DNA from 3 places in the Faecalibacterium faecis genome. Region 2 is predicted to be linked to each of the others. Evidence: predicted binding sites of a transcription regulator. Region 2 holds the regulator's gene; each other region holds the start of a gene.

Region 1 (3,252 bases), on a different contig from region 2:
ATCAGACTGCAGACGGCCTCGGCGTAGGCGGCGGGATCATCCACCGGCAGGCCTTCGATCAGCTGAGCCTGTGCGTACAGCAGAGCACTGTACTTCTTGAGCTTGTCGGTGTCACCGGCCTCCTGTGCGGCCTTGAGCACGGCAAACACGGGGTGGTTGACATTCAGTTCCAGAACCTTATCGCTCTTTACGCCTTCGCTGCCGGGCTGCTTGGACAGCACTTTTTCCATCTCAATGGACAGCGGGCCGTCAGCACTCAGGCACACAGGGTGATCCTTCAGGCGGGTAGAGACCTTGACCTCTTTCACCTTGCCGTCCAGTGCGTCCTTCATGGCATCGAACAGGTTCTTGTTCTCAGCGGTAGCGTCCTCGGCGGCCTTCTTCTCTTCCTCGGTCTCAAGGCCCAGATCACCGCTGTTGACATTCTTGAACTCCACGGTGCCGTCCTTGCCTTCGGCATCCTTGCGGGGATAGGTGCGCAGGATCTGCAGGCAGAACTCATCCACATCCTCGGTCAGCAGCAGGACGTCATAGCCCTTATCCATGACCAGTTCAGCGGCGGGCAGCTTTGCCAGACGGTCGGTAGAATCACCGGCAGCGAAGTAGATATACTTCTGCTCAGCGGGCATCTTGTCTACATACTCCTGCAGAGTGACCATCTTCTGCTCCTTGGCAGACCAGAACAGCAGCAGGTCGCGCAGCAGCTCGGCGTGCATGCCGTAGTCGGAGTAAGCACCGAACTTGATCTGACGGCCGAACTCTTTCCAGAATTCCTCGTACTTCTCGCGGTCATTGGCCAGCATGGCGTGCAGCTCGTTCTTGATCTTTTTTTCCAGAGCGTTGTGGATCAGCTTGAGCTGGTTGTCCTTCTGCAGCATCTCGCGGCTGATGTTCAGGCTCAGATCCTGACTGTCCACAATGCCCTTGACGAAGCTGAAGTAATCGGGCAGCAGGTCGGCGCACTTCTCCATGATGAGCACGCCGGATGCGTACAGGGCCAGACCCTTTTCATAATCCTTGGTGTAGAAGTCGTAGGGACGGTGGCTGGGCACGAACAGCAGGGCATTATAATTTGCAGTGCCCTCGGTGCGGCTGACGATGACGCGGGCGGGGTCGGTATAATCACCAAACTTTTCCTTATAGAAATTCGCGTACTCCTCGTCGGTCACTTCGCTCTTCTGCTTTTTCCAGATGGGCACCATGCTGTTCAGAGTTTCCAGCTCGGTGTAAGTCTCCCATTCGGGCTTATAATCCTCCGGCTTGGGATCGGGTTCCGGCTTCTGGCGCTCGTGCTGGCGCTCCATCTGGATGGGATAGCGCACATAGTCGCTGTACTTCTTCACGATGGCCACGATGCCGTACTCATCGAGGAAGTTGTCGTAGTGGTCCGTCTCAGTATCCGGCTTGATGTGCAGGATGATCTGGGTGCCTGCGGTGTCCTTCTGGGCGGGGGTCATTTCGTAGCCGTCCACACCGGAGGACTCCCACTGCCATGCTTCATCCGAGCCATAAGCCTTGGAAATGACGGTGACTTTATCGGCTACCATGAAGGAAGAGTAGAAGCCGACACCAAACTGACCGATGATATCGATGTTCTCGTCCTTGTTGTCCTTCTTGAAATCCAGAGAACCGGAGTGAGCAATGGTGCCCAGATTCTGCTCAAGTTCCTCTTTGGTCATGCCGATGCCGTTATCCTCAATGGTCAGGATGCGGTTCTCCTTATCGCGGGTGATGAGGATGCGGAAATCGCCCTTGTTCATGCCCACAGAAGGATCGGTCAGGCTCTTATAATAGAGCTTATCGATGGCATCCGATGCGTTGGAGATCAGCTCGCGCAGGAAAATTTCCTTATTGGTGTAGATGGAGTTGATCATCATATCCATCAGCTTTTTGCTTTCAGCCTGAAATTCTTTCTTAGCCATAATGCAAAACCTCTTTTTATCTGTATTCGGCACCAAGCACTCGGAATAGGATATTGCTTTTGAATACTTAGCACTCGTAACTTTCGAGTGCTAATATACACCGACGAAAAGCAAAAATCAAGGGCTTTCATAAAAAGTTTAAAAAATGGTTCGTTTTGTGCTATAATGAACCGCAAAGGATGCTGTAAAAGGAGGAAATATCATGCAGCTGAAACAGCTGGAACTGGCCGGCGGTGGGACACTGACCGTTTATCTGCGTGATTGCTGTGAGCGGATGCCGAATGTGCTTGACCGGCCATTGGTGCTGGTGGTGCCCGGCGGCGGCTATACCCATGTGAGTGCCCGCGAGGGCGACCCGGTGGCGCTGCAGTTTGCGGCGGCGGGGTACCACACCGCTGTGCTGGACTACGCCATCTGCGAAAAGGCAAAGGACTACATGCCGCTGCGCCAGCTGGCCGAGGCTATCGGTCTTGTGCGACAGCACGCGGCCCAGTGGCATATCCTGCCGGAAAAAATTGCCGTGTGCGGCTTTTCAGCGGGCGGCCACCTGGCCCTTTCCGGTGCTGTGCTGGACATTCCCGGCGAAGCGGCCCAGCCCCGGCCCAATGCGGTCATTCTGGGCTATCCGGTGGTCACGGCAGGGCAGTATGCCCACCGCGGCAGCTTTGTGCAGCTGGCGGGCAGCGCCGACCCGGCGGCACAGCAGGTGTTCGGGCTGGAGGATAAGATCACGCCGCAGACGCCGCCGGTGTTCGTATGGACCACCATGGAGGATGCCACCGTTCCGGTGGAGAACACCCTGATGCTGGTGAACGCTCTGCACCGGGCGGGTGTGCCATGCGAGGCACATCTGTTTGAAAAGGGGGTGCACGGTACCAGCATCAGCACGGCAGAGGTGGACCAGCCCAGCCGCCACCGGCATCACTGGGTGGAACTGGCAGTGGAATGGCTGGAAGACACTTTTGCCTTTTCCGTCTGTTAAGTCTGGATATATTTGAACGAACCTACAAAAAATTCACAATTAAACTGTTGACTTGCATAAGCCTTTGACGTATACTGGTCAGCAGGGACAAACTAAAGGAAGAAGGAAATACCTATGGTTATGGACCCGACCCTGCCGCGCATCTCTGTGCGCGACCTGATGATGCAGGCTTTTCTCACCGGATGGGAGCTTTCGGACAAGACGGTCTCGCAGGACGAATACCTGCAAAGCTCCATTCAGGTGATCGAAATGCTGCAGGTGGAACCGGAAAACCTTTATGCCGAAGAAGGCCTTGGCCTGCCGGACGGCGAAGAAGTGGATCATCTGGACGACTGGCTGCGTGCCGAC
Region 2 (3,252 bases):
CTGACGCTGGCTGTCGTTGAAGTATGCAGGAACGGTAATGACAGCCTCGGTAACAGGCTCGCCCAGATAAGCCTCGGCATCAGCCTTCAGCTTCTGCAGGATCATAGCGCTGACCTGCTGGGGAGTGTACTCCTTGCCGTTCAGGGTCACCTTGTGGTCGGTGCCCATGAAGCGCTTGATGGAAGCAACGGTGTTCTCAGGGTTGGTGATGGCCTGACGCTTTGCGACCTGACCCACCAGACGATCGCCGGTCTTGGTAAAGCCGACCACAGACGGGGTGGTGCGTGCACCCTCAGAGTTTGCGATAACAACGGGCTCGCCGCCCTCCATGACAGCCACGCAGCTGTTGGTAGTACCAAGGTCGATACCAATGATCTTACTCATAATGAAAACTCCTCTCGAAAGAACAAATCTTATTGTTTATGTGATGCTCAAATGTTTGTAAGCGGATGTTATATTCAAAACCCTTTCGGGTTTCTGCTTTGTTATTCGGCCACTACAACGGTCGCATGGCGGACGATCTTATCGCCCAGCTTGTAGCCCTTCTGGTAGACCGTGATGACGGTGCCGCTCTCCTGTCCGTCCGGGGCGGGGATCTGCTGCACTGCATTCATGAAGTTGGGATCAAAGGGCTTGCCCAGCGCCTCGATCTCCTCCACATGGAGGGCATCCAGCGCCTTGGCGGCCTTGTCCAGCGTCATGGTCACGCCCTTTTTGTAGTTCTCGTCGGTGGTGGGGGCGTTGGCTGCCATCTCCAGCGTATCCAGAATGGGAATGATCTGGTTCACCGCAAAGGAAATGCCATCGTTGAACTTCTGGTCGGCTTCGCGGGTGGAGCGCTTGCGGTAGTTCTCGTACTCCGCTGCCATGCGCAGCAGCTGGTCTTTGGCCTGTGCAGCGTTGGCTTCGGCCGCGTCCAGCTTTGCCTTTACGGCTTCCAGCTCGCGGGCCTTCTTGTTGAACCAGCCGCCATCCTTCTTCTTGTCATCCTTCGGGTCGGCAGCTTCGGCAGCAGGTTCCTGTTCGGGTGCTGCCTGCTGGGCCTTTTCCTCGGGAGCCGTTTCGGGCTGCTCCGCTTCCTGAGCCGGAGCCGTCTTTTTTGCTTCTTCGCTCATTCCAGATCCTCCTTATAGATCACAGTCCGCCGGGGTACGGCAGCCTGTGGGGTGTCTTTTCGTTTGCCGCTCATGCCCTCGCCCAGCTGGTCTGCAAAGTAATGCAGCAGCGGCATCAGCTTCTGGAAGGGCATCCGGGTGGGGCCGATCAATGCAATGGAGCCCCACAGGCCTCCGCCCACCAGATACCGGTCGCTCACGATGCACAGACCCGGGATCTGCGGTTCCAGATCCTCGCCCAGCAGCACGCTCTCACTGCGTTCTGCCGGAGGTGCGATCAGGCCAGCGGCCTGCTCCTCGTCGTTCAGCAGTGTGAGGATGTCGCCCACCTTGCCGTCCAGCTGGGGCCAGTCCAGCAGATACTGCTCGCCGCCCAGAAATACGTGGGGCTTGACGGAATCCTGCAGGATGGCAGCCGCTGCACTGATAACGGGCACCAGCTCCGGGTCGATCTGGCTGCACAGCTCTGCCAGCAGCCGGGTGGAAAGATCCACCGGCGCTACAAAGGTAAGGTTGCGGTTCAGCAGTGCGGCAAGTGCTGCCGCATTCTCGCGGGAAAGACCGGTGCGCACCCGTGCCACACGGGTACGAACGTAACCGGCCGTGGTAACGGCCAGCACAGCCGCTGCGCTGCGGCCCACCTGAACCACTTCATAGTGGGCGATGCACAGGTCTTCGGCGCACGGGGTGCTGATGGCGGCGGTGCAGCCGCTGATGGCGGCCAGCGCCTTGGCGGCACCTGCGGCCAGCTTTTCCGGCTCATGGTCGAGGCTTGCGAACACCGCATCCACCCGGGCGCGGCTCACACGATCCAGCGGCTGATCGTCGGTCAGCAGATTATCAAGGTAGTAACGGTAGCCCTTGGCACTGGGCACACGGCCCGCGCTGGTGTGGGGCTGCTCCAGCAGGCCCAGCTTTGTCAGCGCCGCCATCTCATTGCGAAGCGTTGCGCTGGAAACTGCCATGTCAAAGTAGTTTGCCAGCACGCTGCTGCCAACGGGCTCGCCTTCGAGACCATACAGCGCCACGATCGCCTGCAAGACTCGCTGCTTGCGTGCATCCATCGTCATAGCGCCTGCCTCCTTTTTGCGTTCGCTTTGTTTGTTTAGCACTCCTTGTTCCTGAGTGCTAAGACCATTATAGCCAATTTTCCGGTGCTGTCAAGCCCCTTGGAAAAATGTTTTAAAAGATTCATAATTCTGTCATAAACGAAGAAAGCGCCCTCCTTATTATAAGGAAAGCGCTCCGGCATGTTCTTTACTCTTCCATCTGCCTTGCCAGAAATGCCGCTGCCACATTCACGGCCTTGAGCTGGGCGGCATCCGGCGTGGCCGTGCGGTCTTCGGTCAGCAGGGCCACCACGCCGGTCACATCGCCCGCCGCAATGATGGGTGCGGCACACAGCACTGCTCGGGGCGAGCCTTCGCAGGGCAGGATGCACTTTTCGGCAATGCCCTCGCTCTGGTACAGCCTGCGGCCATCCATCAGCTTTTCCAGCGGCTGGCTGATGCTGCGGTCGGCCAGCTCCCGCCGGCCGGAGCCGCTCACCGTAAGGATGCGGTCGCGGTCGGCCACCAGTGCGGTCAGCGCAAAGCTTTTGCTGAGCACCTCGGTATACTGGGCCGCTACTGTGTTCATCTCGCCAATGGGCGAATACTTTTTAAAGATCACCTCGCCGTCGCCCGTGGTGAAGATCTCCAGCGGGTCGCCGCGGCGGATGCGCTGGGTGCGGCGGATCTCCTTTGGGATCACCACCCGGCCCAGCTCGTCGATGCGGCGCACGATTCCTGTTGCTTTCATGTTTTTGCTCCTCCGTTTCCTTAAAAATGCCTGCAGCACTAGTATCTGTCAGACCGGGCCATTTATACCTGCTGCCCCCGCGCAAAAAGACCTGCACGGAAAGCTGCCTCTTCGTTGCGTTTCCGGCAGGGTTCTGCTACAATGATACAAAAAGCCGTTTTCATAAGCACAGCACCCCGCTTATGAAGACAGATCCTAAAATTCTACTGAGAAAGGCAGGTGTCCGGATGCCGAACATCCTCATTCTGGGCGGCGGTGCCGCCGGTCTTGCAGCCGCGCTGGCGGCGGCACAAAGTGCCCCCGCTGCACAGGTCATTGTGCTGGAGCGCAACCCGAA
Region 3 (3,252 bases), on a different contig from region 2:
CCCGCTTCCCCATGGGCGAAGCTCTGGACACCGCACAGCCCGTGGTGGAGTACCTGCCCGGCTGGCACTGTGATATCACCGCAGCCCGCAAGTGGGAAGACCTGCCCAAGGAAGCACGCGATTACGTGGAATATCTGGAAAAGGCTGTCGGCTGCAAGATCACCTACATCTCTGTGGGTGCCGAGCGCGAGGCTTATATCCACCACGTATGATCCCCTGCAAAGCTCCTGAATGATTCAGAAAAGGAAGCGTCACAGATGTTTGATATCATTACCGACAGCGCATGCGACCTGACGCTGGACACTGCCAAACAGCTCCAAATCGAGGTCGTGCCCTTCTATGTCTCGCTGGACGGCGAGCACTACCGCAAAGAAGGCAAGGAGATCGCCGTGCGGGACTTCTACCAGTTCATGGTGGACAACCCTTCGGCCTACCCCAAAACCAGCCTTGCTTCCATTGAGGACTTTGAGCAGGCATTCCGTGCCCATGCTGCTGCTGGCCGGGATGTGCTGTGTCTGGTGTTCACCAGCAAGATGAGCGGCTGTGTGGGCAGCGCCCGCAATGCCCGGGATCTGGTGCTGGAAGATTTCCCCGATGCCCGCATTGAGGTCATTGACAGCGCGGCGGCTACCGTTACCGAGTCCACCATGGTGGAAAACGCCGTGGCCATGCGGGACGCAGGCTGCACGCTGGACGAGACTGTGACATGGCTGGAAGCAGAGAAAGCTACCAACCAGATCTTCTTCACGGTAGGCAATCTGGACTATCTCATTAAGGGCGGCCGCATTGGCAAGGTGACGGGCCGTGCAGCCAACATGCTGGGCATCAAGCCGATGATCCTGTTCAAGGATGGCGAGATCTTCTCCGGCGGTGTGGCACGCGGCCGACAGAAGAGCTTTGAAAAAGCGCTGGAACAGCTGATGAACTATCTGGATGCCCACGGCGGCACCCCGGACGACTACCGCATCACCGTAGGCTACGGCTACGACGAAGAGGAAGGCAAGCGCCTGTGGATGCAGACCCGCGCGGCCCTGCGTGCAAAGTACCCCGGCGCTCAGTGCGAAGTGGGCCTGCTGCAGATCGGCTGCACCATTGCCGTGCACACCGGCCCCTATGCGCTGGGCATGGGCGTGATGCGCCGCTGGAAAAAGCAGGGCTGATATCTTTATATAAAAAGGCAAGACCACCGCACAAACGTTGTGCGGTGGTCTTTTTTTAGCCCCCGCAGGCGCTTTTTTCCTATTTGCAAACTTTTTATGAACCCTATTGACAAAGTGGGAAAACAGGAGTATAGTTTTAGCAGTCGAACAGATAGAGTGCTAAAACAAGTAAAACCAGTTCGGCAGGAGGTGCTTGAAACCGTGAAACAACTGAAGAATAGCCGCTGCTTCCCGTTCGGCAGCATCTCTGCGCTGGGCTTTTAGCAAACGGCTGTCATGTCCGCTAAAATAAACCTTCCGGTATGAATGGAGGCTTGACTTTATGAATACCAATCAATATACGCAGAAAACGCTGGAGGCTCTGCAGGCAGCGCAGCAGCTGGCTGTGGAGTACCAGCACAATCAATTGGAACCTGAACATCTGCTGCACGCCCTCGCTTCGCAGGAGCAGGGCCTGATCCCGCAGCTGCTGCAGAAGCTGAATGTTGACCCCGGCAGCTTTTCTGCCGCCGTGGCCGAAAAGCTTTCGGCTCTGCCCCGGGTCTCCGGCTCCGGCCGTGACCCCGACAAGGTCTATATCTCGCAGGCTGCCGATAAGGTGCTCAGCGCCGCCGCCCGAGAAGCCAAGGCCATGAAGGACGACTATATCAGCGTGGAGCATGTGTTCCTTGGTCTGCTGGACGAGCAGACCCAGAACACCACCGAGTTGTTCCGTGCGTTCAGCATCACTAAAGATAAGTTCCTGCAGCAGCTCACAGCAGTGCGCGGCAACCAGCGCGTCACCAACGACAATCCCGAGGAGACCTACAACGCCCTGCAGAAGTATGGTCAGGATCTGGTAGATCTTGCCCGCAAGCAGAAGCTGGACCCCGTCATCGGCCGTGATCAGGAGATCCGCAACGTGATCCGCATCCTGTCCCGTAAGACCAAGAACAACCCCTGCCTGATCGGTGAGCCCGGCGTTGGCAAAACCGCCATTGCAGAGGGCCTTGCACAGCGGATCGTGCGCGGCGATGTGCCCGAAAACCTGAAGGACCGCATCGTGTTCAGTCTGGACATGGGCGCTCTGGTGGCCGGTGCAAAGTACCGCGGCGAGTTCGAGGAGCGCCTGAAGAGCGTGCTGAACGAGGTGAAGAAGAGCGAGGGCAAGATCATCCTCTTCATCGATGAGCTGCACACCATCGTGGGTGCCGGCAAGACCGATGGTGCCATGGACGCAGGCAACCTGCTCAAGCCCATGCTGGCCCGGGGCGAGCTGCACTGCATCGGTGCCACCACGCTGGACGAGTACCGCCAGTATATCGAGAAAGACCCCGCTCTGGAGCGCCGCTTCCAGCCGGTACAGGTGGATGAGCCCACCGTGGAGGACACGATCTCCATCCTGCGCGGCCTGAAGGAACGCTACGAGGTGTTCCACGGCGTGAAGATCAACGACAGCGCCCTGATCGCCGCTGCCACCCTTTCCGACCGCTATATCACGGATCGTTTCCTGCCGGATAAGGCCATCGACCTTGTGGATGAAGCCTGCGCCATGATCAAGACCGAGATGGACAGCATGCCCAGCGAGATGGACGATCTGGCCCACCGCATCACCCAGCTGCAGATCGAGCAGGTGAGCCTGAAAAAGGAGACCGATGCCCTGAGCCAGAGCCGCCTGAAGGATCTGGAAAAGGAGCTGGCCGAGCTGCAGGACAAGTTCCGCAGCATGAAGGCAAAGTGGGAGAACGAGAAGAACGCCATCGGCAAGGTGCAATCCCTGCGTGAGCAGATCGAGCAGACCAATGCCGACATTGAAAAGGCTCAGCGCGAGTACGACCTGAACAAGGCCGCTGAGCTGAAATATGGCAAGCTGCCCCAGCTGCAGAAACAGCTGGAAGAGGAAGAGAAGATCGCCGCCGCCAAGAAGGAGGACAGCCTGCTGCGTGACCGCGTGACCGATGAGGAGATCGCCCGCATCGTGGCCCGCTGGACCGGCATCCCGGTGGAGAAACTGGTGGAGGGTGAGCGCGAGAAGCTGCTGCATCTGGACGATGTGCTGCACCAGCGGGTCATCGGTCAGGACGAGGCTGTGACCAAGGTGAGCGAGGCCATC

The links. The regulator HrcA, encoded in region 2, represses chaperone genes, less so after heat shock. The targets are predictions, from matches to a motif close to TGTTAGCACTCNNNNNNNNNGAGTGCTAACA.
Region 1: htpG (molecular chaperone HtpG) is a predicted target of HrcA. The motif match lies at 1,988-2,018, and genes of this name have one in related genera.
Region 3: clpB (ATP-dependent chaperone ClpB) is a predicted target of HrcA. The motif match lies at 1,295-1,325, and genes of this name have one in related genera.

What each region holds. Positions count from the first base shown of each region.
Region 1 covers NZ_JBBMEP010000007.1:116,735-119,986, forward strand. Annotated here, with positions in the region: gene htpG (molecular chaperone HtpG) at 1-1,922, opposite strand, end outside; gene WMO17_RS05320 (alpha/beta hydrolase) at 2,125-2,904, shown strand; gene WMO17_RS05325 (hypothetical protein) at 3,019-3,252, shown strand, end outside.
Region 2 covers NZ_JBBMEP010000008.1:61,947-65,198, reverse strand. Annotated here, with positions in the region: gene dnaK (molecular chaperone DnaK) at 1-384, opposite strand, end outside; gene WMO17_RS05675 (nucleotide exchange factor GrpE) at 486-1,115, opposite strand; gene hrcA (heat-inducible transcriptional repressor HrcA) at 1,112-2,185, opposite strand; gene WMO17_RS05665 (stage V sporulation T C-terminal domain-containing protein) at 2,373-2,915, opposite strand; gene WMO17_RS05660 (aminoacetone oxidase family FAD-binding enzyme) at 3,143-3,252, shown strand, end outside.
Region 3 covers NZ_JBBMEP010000005.1:26,487-29,738, forward strand. Annotated here, with positions in the region: gene WMO17_RS03530 (adenylosuccinate synthase) at 1-212, shown strand, start outside; gene WMO17_RS03535 (DegV family protein) at 258-1,160, shown strand; gene clpB (ATP-dependent chaperone ClpB) at 1,483-3,252, shown strand, end outside.